DNA from 3 places in the Marinomonas vaga genome. Region 1 is predicted to be linked to each of the others. Evidence: predicted binding sites of a transcription regulator. Region 1 holds the regulator's gene; each other region holds the start of a gene.
The links. The regulator sigma-54, encoded in region 1, starts transcription at its own class of promoters, with help from an activator protein. The targets are predictions, from matches to a motif close to TGGCACNNNNNTTGCTNT.
Positions count from the first base shown of each region.

Region 2: a site for sigma-54 is predicted at 1,768-1,785, ahead of flgF (flagellar basal-body rod protein FlgF). Genes of this name have one in related genera too.
Region 3: a site for sigma-54 is predicted at 1,398-1,415, ahead of codB (cytosine permease). Genes of this name have one in related genera too.

Region 1 is NZ_AP043903.1:3,363,273-3,366,557, forward strand. Features, by position in the region: gene lptC (LPS export ABC transporter periplasmic protein LptC) at 1-43, shown strand, start outside; gene lptA (lipopolysaccharide transport periplasmic protein LptA) at 24-524, shown strand; gene lptB (LPS export ABC transporter ATP-binding protein) at 542-1,267, shown strand; gene ACZ5DR_RS15905 (RNA polymerase factor sigma-54) at 1,344-2,825, shown strand; gene ACZ5DR_RS15910 (PTS sugar transporter subunit IIA) at 2,837-3,285, shown strand, end outside.
Region 2 is NZ_AP043903.1:1,823,509-1,826,793, reverse strand. Features, by position in the region: gene flgH (flagellar basal body L-ring protein FlgH) at 1-151, opposite strand, end outside; gene flgG (flagellar basal-body rod protein FlgG) at 163-948, opposite strand; gene flgF (flagellar basal-body rod protein FlgF) at 985-1,728, opposite strand; gene ACZ5DR_RS08430 (flagellar hook-basal body complex protein) at 1,857-3,285, opposite strand, start outside.
Region 3 is NZ_AP043903.1:3,180,257-3,183,541, forward strand. Features, by position in the region: gene ACZ5DR_RS14870 (Gfo/Idh/MocA family oxidoreductase) at 1-6, shown strand, start outside; gene ACZ5DR_RS14875 (aldo/keto reductase) at 82-1,065, shown strand; gene codB (cytosine permease) at 1,459-2,715, shown strand; gene ACZ5DR_RS14885 (PucR family transcriptional regulator) at 2,712-3,285, shown strand, end outside.

The DNA of each region.
Region 1 (3,285 bases):
CGATGGCGGTGTAGTAGGTACTTATGAACCAGAAAAAAATTAAGCTAATTTCAACCCTTGCCATAATACTTTCAGTGCCTGCCTATGCACTACCTGATGATCAATCTCAACCGATCAGCGTAGAGGCAGACAAGGCCACCTTTGATCAAAAAAGTGGCGTTGCAACCTATAAGGGTAATGTTATCGCAACCCAAGGCAGCATTCGGATCGTGGCTGAAAGCTTAATCATAAATACCAACACTGCCACGAGTGCTTTTCAGTCTCTCCATGCAACAGGAACTCCATCGGAATTCTCACAAGTACTTGATGAAGCTGGCACACTGCTTAAAGCAACAGGAAACACTCTTGATTACGACACCTCAGCGGGTGAGCTAGAAATTCATAAAAACGGCTTCCTAAAACGTGGTGACAACGAAATCGCGGCGGATTACATACATTACTACATGGAGACCGATGTTTTTAACGCCGAGAATCGTGGTTCAGGCCGCGTAAACATGACCCTACAGCCAGCCACCGAGCAGTAGCATCAAGGATAAACAGCATGGCTATTTTAGAAGCGAAGCACCTCGCAAAAAGCTACAAGAAAAGACAAGTAGTAAAAGACGTTTCTCTTGACGTGAGCACGGGGCAAGCCGTGGGCCTACTGGGGCCAAATGGTGCAGGAAAGACCACTTGTTTTTACATGATTGTCGGCATGGTCACCAACGACCAAGGGGGCATATATATTGATGGGGAAGACATCACCCAAGATGCCATGCATACTCGCGCTCAAAAAGGGGTCGGCTATTTGCCTCAAGAGGCTTCAATATTTCGAAAGATGAGCGTAGAAGATAATATCTCTGCTATCTTAGAGACGCGCAAGGAGCTATCGAAAGCTGAGCGTAAAGAAAAGCTAGAAAGCTTACTAGAAGAGTTTCATGTCACGCACATCCGTAAAAATTTAGGTATGGCGTTATCAGGTGGCGAACGACGCCGAGTTGAGATCGCTCGAGCATTGGCCATGAACCCTAAGTTTATCCTGCTTGACGAACCCTTTGCTGGCGTCGACCCTATTTCAGTAGGTGACATCAAGCAAATCATCCGCCACTTGCAAAATAGCGGTATCGGCGTACTTATTACAGACCACAATGTGCGAGAGACCCTAGATATCTGTGACAAAGCATACATTGTAGGCAATGGGCATATTATTGCCTCTGGCTCCGCTGAGACCATAATAAACAATGAGCAAGTCAAGAAAATTTATCTGGGCGACGACTTCCGCCTGTAAGCCCCTTATTTTTCCCATCAAAAGGGAGTAGTATGCATAACTCATTCCAAAATTCTAATTTTAAAAGAGTTGCGCTATGAAGCAGTCTTTGCAACTTAAAATCGGTCAGCAGTTAACAATGACACCTCAGCTACAGCAAGCAATCAAATTGCTGCAGCTGTCAACGCTCGACCTACAACAAGAAATACATGACTTCTTGGAGTCCAATCCTTTACTAGAGTTAGACGAGGAAGAAAACTTCAACCATGACGCTGAGGCAAAAGTTGCCGAAGCGGCTTCGACAGTAGAGAACATTGACTCCAACCAAGAGTCTTCAGAGGACTCCCGTGTCGAGTCAGAATGGACGGAAAGCATCCCAAATGAACTTTCCATTGATAGTAACTGGGATGACACCTACCAGAACTCAGCAGCGGCGTCTGACAGCCCAGCCTTCGAGGGCGAACAAGATCTAGACAGTCGAAATGCACTATCAGAAGACATTCAAGACCACCTAATCTGGCAACTCAATCTGACTCACATGTCCGATAAGGATATTGAGATCGCTTACGCCATCATAGACAGCGTACAGCCAGACGGCTACCTTTCAGCGACCCTTGAAGAAATTTTCACAGGACTAACAAAGGAACTGGAAGATTTAGAATTCGATGAAGTAGAAGCCGTTCAACACCGGTTGCAACGCTTTGACCCCGTGGGCGTGTGTTCTCAAGATTTACGGGAATGTCTATTAGTACAATTGGAAGCTTACAAAGATCATCCTCTCTATCGCAGCACCCATCTAGTTGTGGATCAACACCTTGGACTGTTAGGCAACAGAGACTACACTCAACTAACACGCAAAACCAAGCTCAAAGAAGACGCCTTAAAAGAAGTCATCGGTTTAATCCAACAGCTTAACCCACGCCCTGGATCCCTCGTTGATACCAGTGATACTGACTACGTAATCCCGGACGTAAGTGTTAAAAAGCATAAGGGTGTATGGCAGGTTGAACTTAACAATGATGCCCTACCGCCCGTAAAAATTAATGAAACTTACTCTGCAATGCTAGCCACATCGAAGTCCAATGATGATGTGTCTTATATCCGTAACTCTTTACAAGAAGCCAAGTGGTTTTTAAAAAGCCTGCAAAGCCGTAACGAGACCTTACTGAAAGTTGCCAGCTGCATCGTCTCTCGCCAAGTGGAATTCTTCGAAATTGGTGAGGAAGCCATGAAACCTATGGTGTTGCATGATGTCGCAGAAGAAGTAGGAATGCACGAGTCAACCATATCTCGAGTGACGACACAAAAGTACATGCATACACCCCGAGGCATATTTGAGCTGAAATACTTTTTCTCAAGCCATGTGAACACAGCATCCGGTGGCGAGTGCTCGTCAACAGCCATACGGGCCATGATTAAGAAGCTGGTTGCAGATGAACCAGCCAAAAAACCGCTTAGCGACAACAAACTCGCAACTATTTTAGCTGACCAAGGTATCCAAGTTGCCCGAAGAACTGTTGCGAAATACCGCGAAGCGATGAATATTCCACCATCTAACGAACGTAAACGTCTCATTTAAAGGTTTTTAACATGTCCGTCAAAAACTTAGTGAAGCCAGAATTAGTCTTTGCGAAAGAAAGCACCACAAGCAAAAAGCGCCTTCTTGAGCAAATATCAGAAGCCATCAGCTCACGCTTACACTGTAATGCTGAAGAAGTGTACGATGCATTACTCGGCCGAGAGAAACTTGGAAGCACAGGCATCGGAAATGGCATCGCCATCCCCCATTGCCGCCTAGAACAAGCCAGCCATGCCACCATAGTATTAATGTCTTTGGATACCCCCATTGACTTTGATTCCATTGATCGCAAGCCCGTTGACTTAATCTTTGCTTTAATTGTGCCGCCACACCAATGTGATGACCATCTAGCGACCTTGGCACAGATTGCTGAGTTGGCTCAATCAAGCGAGAAACTGGACACTCTCCGCGCTCAAACTAATAATGGTGACCTGCAGAACGCATTCGAACCATTAACGTA
Region 2 (3,285 bases), 1.5 Mb from region 1:
CCGTTTGATAAATACCGCCTTCGGTATTTTGAGAATACTGCATGGTTGGCTGTATCACTGGCGCATAGTAGGGCTCATCCGAAACTGGTGTTTGTTCTACGGAAGCACACCCAACTAACACACACGGCAACAAAACAAGAAGATAACGCATAACTAATACCTTTAAAGTTGCTGATTCACAAAGCTCAACATACCATCTGCCGTAGAAATGACCTTGGAGTTCATTTCATAGGCACGCTGGGTAGTAATCATATTCACCAACTCTTCAATCGAGTTAACGTTTGACGCCTCCAGCATCCCCTGGCTCACAGAACCTAACCCATCTTCCCCAGGCACACCCACAATAGGATCACCACTGGCAGTGGTTTGCTGATACAAGTTGCCACCCAAGAAATTAAGACCTGCCGGGTTAATAAAGTTGACCGTGTTAATCGCGCCCACTTCTTCTGTATCCGTTTCACCAGCACGCAGCACAGAGACAACACCATCATCGCCAATAGTGATCTCTACGACATCGGGATCAATCGTAATATTCGGTTCCAACAACATACCGCTAGAATCCACAATATCCCCATCACTGTTTAATTGAAATGAGCCGTCACGGGTATAAGCAATAGAGCCATCTGGCTGCAGGATTTGAAAAAAGCCCGCCCCTTGGATCGCCACATCAAGCTGACGATCAGTGACATTGTAATCCCCTTCAGAAAAGTTTTTTTGCGTCCCTGTTACACGCACACCCGCACCGATCTGCAAACCAGAAGGCAACTCAGTGTTTTGAGCAGACAAGCCACCTGGCGCACGCAAAGTTTGATACATCAGATTTTCAAATACCGCACGATCTTTCTTGAAAGCGGTGGTAGAAACGTTGGCAAGGTTGTTTGAAATCACAGACAACTGTCTGTCCATAGCAGACAAACCAGTCTTAGCGACCCATAGTGCAGAATGCATAATTATCCCCTTACAAAAAAGCTGTCGTAATCCCTATTAGGCATTACGCTGTAAAATCCTAGCGGACGCATCTTCGTTGGTGCGAACCGTATCCATTACCTTGATATTCATTTCGAAACGACGGGCGAGCGCCATAATCTGTGTCATCTCTTCCACCGCATTCACATTACTGCTTTCAAGGAACCCAGATAACACCCTTACATTATTGTCTTGAGGCAACTCTTCGCCATTACGAGTACGCAGCAGGCCATCGGAATCCTTCACCAATTGCTCTGGCTCCGCAGACACCAGCTTCAGTCGATTCAATGCGGTAATTTGAGTGCCATCGCCACCCTGAGGAATGATAGAAATCATGCCGTCTTCGCTAATAGAAAGTGAGTCTAGAGGCGGCAAAAAAATAGGACCATCAATTCCCATCACAGGCAAACCTGTGCCTGTCACAAGCTGGCCCGCAGCCGTCAGCTGAAGATCCCCAGCGCGGGAATACACCTCACGCCCTAAGCCATCAAGGGTTGCAATAAAACCATCGCCTTGGATGGCGATATCCATGTCTCGTCCGGTTTGTTGTAACGCCCCTAAATCATAACGAGTACCTGGGTTTTCCGTCATAGCGTAAACACGTGATGGATAGTGCTGACCGTTTACCTGCATAGAACGAGCTTGCTCGAAATCCGCTCTAAACCCTGTGGTCGCAACGTTCGCTAAGTTATTGGCGTGAATACCTTGAGCATCCATGACTTGAGTCCCCCCAGACATGGCTAAATACAATGCTCTATCCATACATCACCCTTAATAAAAATACTGTCGTTAACCTTTCTATAAACAAATAGCGTGCCAACTTCAAACCACACAGCAAACACAAAAAAGCCCAGCATAAGCTGGGCTTTTAAATCCAATATTTTTAGCGATTAACGAAGGTTAATAATCGTCTGTGTCACGGTATTCTCGGTCTCTAGCGTCTTACTGTTAGCCTGATAGTTACGCTGAGCCTCAATCAAGGCCACCAGCTCTTCCGTCAAGTCTACGTTCGATTCCTCTAACGCGCCCCCTTGAATACTGCCAAAGGTCCCCGTATTCGGCTTGCCGACATTTGCCGCTCCAGAGTCAGAGCTTGCCACCCACGCCGTATCACCTGCTGGCGTTAAACCATCCACGTTATCAAAAGCAGCTAGAGCGATTTGCCCAAGTACTGCCGTTTGTTGGTTAGTGTAGCTGGCAATCAAGAAACCATTGTCATCAAAACTCACACCCTGCAACTCACCTGCCGCAAAACCATTTTGACTAAAGGTATCCGAGCTTGTCAGGGCGTACTGAGTAGAAGCCCCCAAGTCAATTTCCAGCTCTGCAAACGCATCGGTTGGATCCCATCCAGTAATACTCAATTGGGTTGGGTTTGCTACCGCGTATGGAGAGTAACCCACATAAGTACCAGAGATGTTACCTTCAGAATCAAAGGTCACATTGGTATCTTCTTCTAGGAATGGATCGCCATTAGCGTTAGTGGTCTCTCCATCAACCGTAATCTTAATTTCCCAAGTATTATCTTCACCTTGCTTGATAAAGTAGTAACCAATGGTATGGGACTCACCCAGAGCATCGTAAACTGTATTCGTGTTACCGTAGGTGTAGGTCTCAGGATCCGTTGGATCAAAGTCACGACGCGCATAGCTTGCTGGAGTCGTTAAGGTACCATTTACCGATGGGTCCAATGTTAAGGCCACGGTATCACCATCTTCGTCCACACCATTGATCGCCAAGTTAACAAAAGTACTTAGGTCACCCACATCAGGCTCAGTAGTGCCTGAATAAATGGCTTCGTAACTGCCACTACCGTTTGTTGTACCTGCTTCATCATCGAAGGTCACAAAGTAGTCAGATAACCAATCATTACCCGCCGCATCTGTGGTATCACCATCAACGGTTGCGTATACCTGGTAAGTATTTGGCGACTCAGATTTCGCATAGTACAAGGTCACCACATGCTGATCACCCGCCGTATCTGTCACATTCTGAGTTTGAGTGTAGGTGTAAGTATCTGGATCAGATGGATCAAACGTAGAAGAAACATACGCAGGAATGTCATCCGCTTCAGAGTTCAAGTTAGTTTCAATGGTCAATTCACTGGTGGCCTCAGGTGCAATACGCTCTGTTGGCACCACAAGGTTTTCTAAGAAACCACCAATCACGCCATTGACAGCGTTATACCCCTGAACATAGGCGCCGTCATTAGTGACCAAGTAACCTTCTTCATCCAGTTTAAAGTCACCTGCACGGGTGTAAGCCTGGGTGCCGCCCACATCTAGGACGAAGAAACCTGTGCCATCAATGGCCAAATCT
Region 3 (3,285 bases), 180 kb from region 1:
GATTAAGTTCCGATATTTTCTATAAAAAGCAGGGCCTAGGTCCTGCTTTTTTGTCTATTTAAATTGTGTACGAGGCGCAACATGGCTGATAAACACTCCCTTTTTCTAGATCCCAAAATCGGCTTGGGCTGTATGAACCTTTCCCACGCATACGGCGTGCCCGTCGAAGAAGACGAGGCCATTAAGGCGCTGCATGCTGCATTTGATATGGGATACCGTCATTTTGACACCGCAACCTTATATGGTGGTGGCCGCAATGAAAGCCTTGTGGGCAAAGCATTAAGCTCTCGTCGTAACGAGTTCTTTCTTGCCAGCAAATGTGGCATGGCGAACGTGGACGGCAAGAAAGAGATTAACGGCCGTCCAGAGAACCTAAAAAAGCAATGTGAAGCAAGTCTAAAGCGCCTAAACACAGATCATATCGATTTGTATTACCTTCATCGCAAAGACCCTGACGTAGCCATTGAAGAGAGCGTTGGTGCTTTAGGCGATCTAGTCAAAGAAGGTAAAATTGGTGCCATTGCCTTATCCGAAGTCTCTGCCGAGACCCTACGTAAAGCCCATCAAGAACACGCCATTGCTGCGTTGCAATCGGAATATTCTTTATGGACACGTAACCCTGAGATTGCATGCCTTGAAGCCACTAAAGACCTAGGGATCACCTTTGTCGCCTTCAGTCCTGTTGCTCGAGGTTATTTAACCGGCGCAGTAAAAGATCGCTCAGATCTGACACAAGGCGATATTCGCTTAAACATGCCACGCTTTGACGACGAACATTACGCACGGAACCTAGCATTATTGAAAGACTATGAGGCACTTGCTAAAAAATGGGGCTACTCCCCTGCTCAGCTAGCCTTAAGCTGGGTGTTGTCACAAGGAGAGCACGTGGTAGCCATCCCAGGAACACGTTTTGTCTCCCATATGGAAGAAAACTTGTCAGCAAGCAGTTTAAAACTTGCAGGGGATCAAGTGGCGGAGCTGAATGAGTTGATCAATCAGAACACTGTTAGCGGTCCTCGTTACAATGCCGCTCAACAGAAAGAAATTGATACGGAAGAGTTCTAACATTTTCCTTAAACAGAAGGCCGCTATGTTTTAGCGGCTTTTTTTTGCTTGGGCCAAACCTGCCTTCTTCTCATACTTGTAGCCTGTTTACTTCCCATGCTTTCCCTCTTAATTAACCATCTACTGAATCAGCGCATCTATCAGTCATTGGATTCTGAGCCAAAATAGCAATACACCGTCTAACAGCATGACTATATCGGTGCACGGACTCCTCTCATTTTTAATGACTTAATATTTCCCATCAAACACCTTGTATAGTTTGTACTAAACATAGGATGGGTATTTTGGTCATATTGCCAAAACCCCTAATCATTAACGCTTTTATCAATAACTGGTTCGCATGTTGCTTATTACAACTCAGTGAGTATCAATAAGATGCATAAGGAGAGCCACATGAGCCAATCTGATTATCCGTTATCTGAAGTACCGCAAAACGCACGCCGAGGCTTATTACCTATGGCATTCGTGCTACTGGGATTTACTTTTTTTACAGCCACCATGTGGGCTGGAGGGACATTAGGGACTGCTTTTTCCTTCTCAGAACTCTTGCTGGTGATTTTAATCGGTAATTTCCTACTGGGAGCTTACGCATCCGCTCTGGCATACATTGCCTACAAAAGTGGTTTAAACAGCGTTCTCATGGGGCGTTATTGTTTTGGCGAAGTTGGCAGTAAATTATCCGACTTTGTTTTAGGTTTTACTCAGATTGGCTGGTATGCCTGGGGGACGGCAACCCTGGCTATTGTGCTTGTTAAAGTTACGGGTATGAGTGAAAGCTGGCAAACACCTCTAATGATTTTGTTTGGCATGGCATTTTGCCTTACCGCAATGGTGGGTTTTAAAGGCATGGATATCCTGTCCCGCGTCGCGGTTCCATTGATGCTGATCTTCATTTTAATCAGTCTATATACGGGTTTGATTGATGTGGGCGGCATGACAGGGCTCCTCAATATAGAAACCACAGAGAGCCTTGGCTTCACCGCTGCCATCACCATAGTCATTGGCACCTTTATCAGTGGCGGCACCCAAGCCACGAACTGGAGTCGCTTTGCAAGCAGCGGCAAGGTTGCCGTGATCGCTACTATGACTGCCTTTTTCGTTGGGAATGGCCTAATGGTACTTACTGGCGCATTGGGCACGCTTATTTACCAGCAAGCAGATATCGTTGACGTGTTGCTGGCTCAAGGCTTTATGGTGTTAGCGGTTCTCATGTTATTTATGAACATCTGGACCACCCAAGACAACACTATTTATAACTTCGCAGTGGCAGGCTGCAATCTACTTCGTACCGATAAGCGTCGAACAGTGACAGTGGTCGGAGCTGCCATTGGTACCCTGTTGGCAGTATTTGGAATGTACAACTTCTTGATTCCATTTTTAGTGTTACTTGGCACCTTTATCCCACCTATTGGCGGCATCATTATGACGGATTTTTGGATGCGCCATAAAGGGCAATACCCTAGCCTTGGGGAAGCCAAGCTACCAGCCTTCCATTGGCCAGGAATCATTGCTTATATGATCGCCTCCGCCGCTGCATACGCTTCTCCTTTCATGCCACCTGTTGTTGGGGTATTTAGCGCTATCCTAGTCTACGGTGCTTTCACCCTAATTATGCAAAACCAACCAAAGGCAGCCGTTACCCAATTATGAGCATCAGTTGTGCCGATATCCCTAAACTCCCCGGCCTAGAGAGCATTAGCTTTCGGGCTGGGCTTACCGGAGGTCAGCGTATTGTGCGCTGGCCTTACGTTGCAGAAAACGAGTCCATTCAAGAATGGGTCAGCGGAGGTGAATTAGTATTTGTCACCGGCATTAATCACACCCGTGATGAATCAAATCTCTGCCAACTTGTGCGTGAAGCCTCTGAGAGTCAGGTTGCAGGCTTGGTGATATTGACCGGCCCTGAATTCATTCAAAAAATCCCTAAATCAGTTTTAGAGCTGGCAAATAAACTACAGGTGCCCTTATTTGAACAGCCCTATGATTTAAAAATGGTCATAGTCACGGAAATCATCAGTAACGCCATTGTCCAAGATAACCTATTGGGCAAATCCATTCGCTTATTTTTGAGCAAGCTCATTAACGGTTTCCAGCAAGCGCCAGAACTCATTCATTTAAGAGCAAAAGACCTAGGTATCAGCAGCCATTCTGCTTTTGTTAGCTTATCTCTCAGCTACCACCAAAGTTCTGAAAATGCCGCATCATCTGCCAACAAGCCCC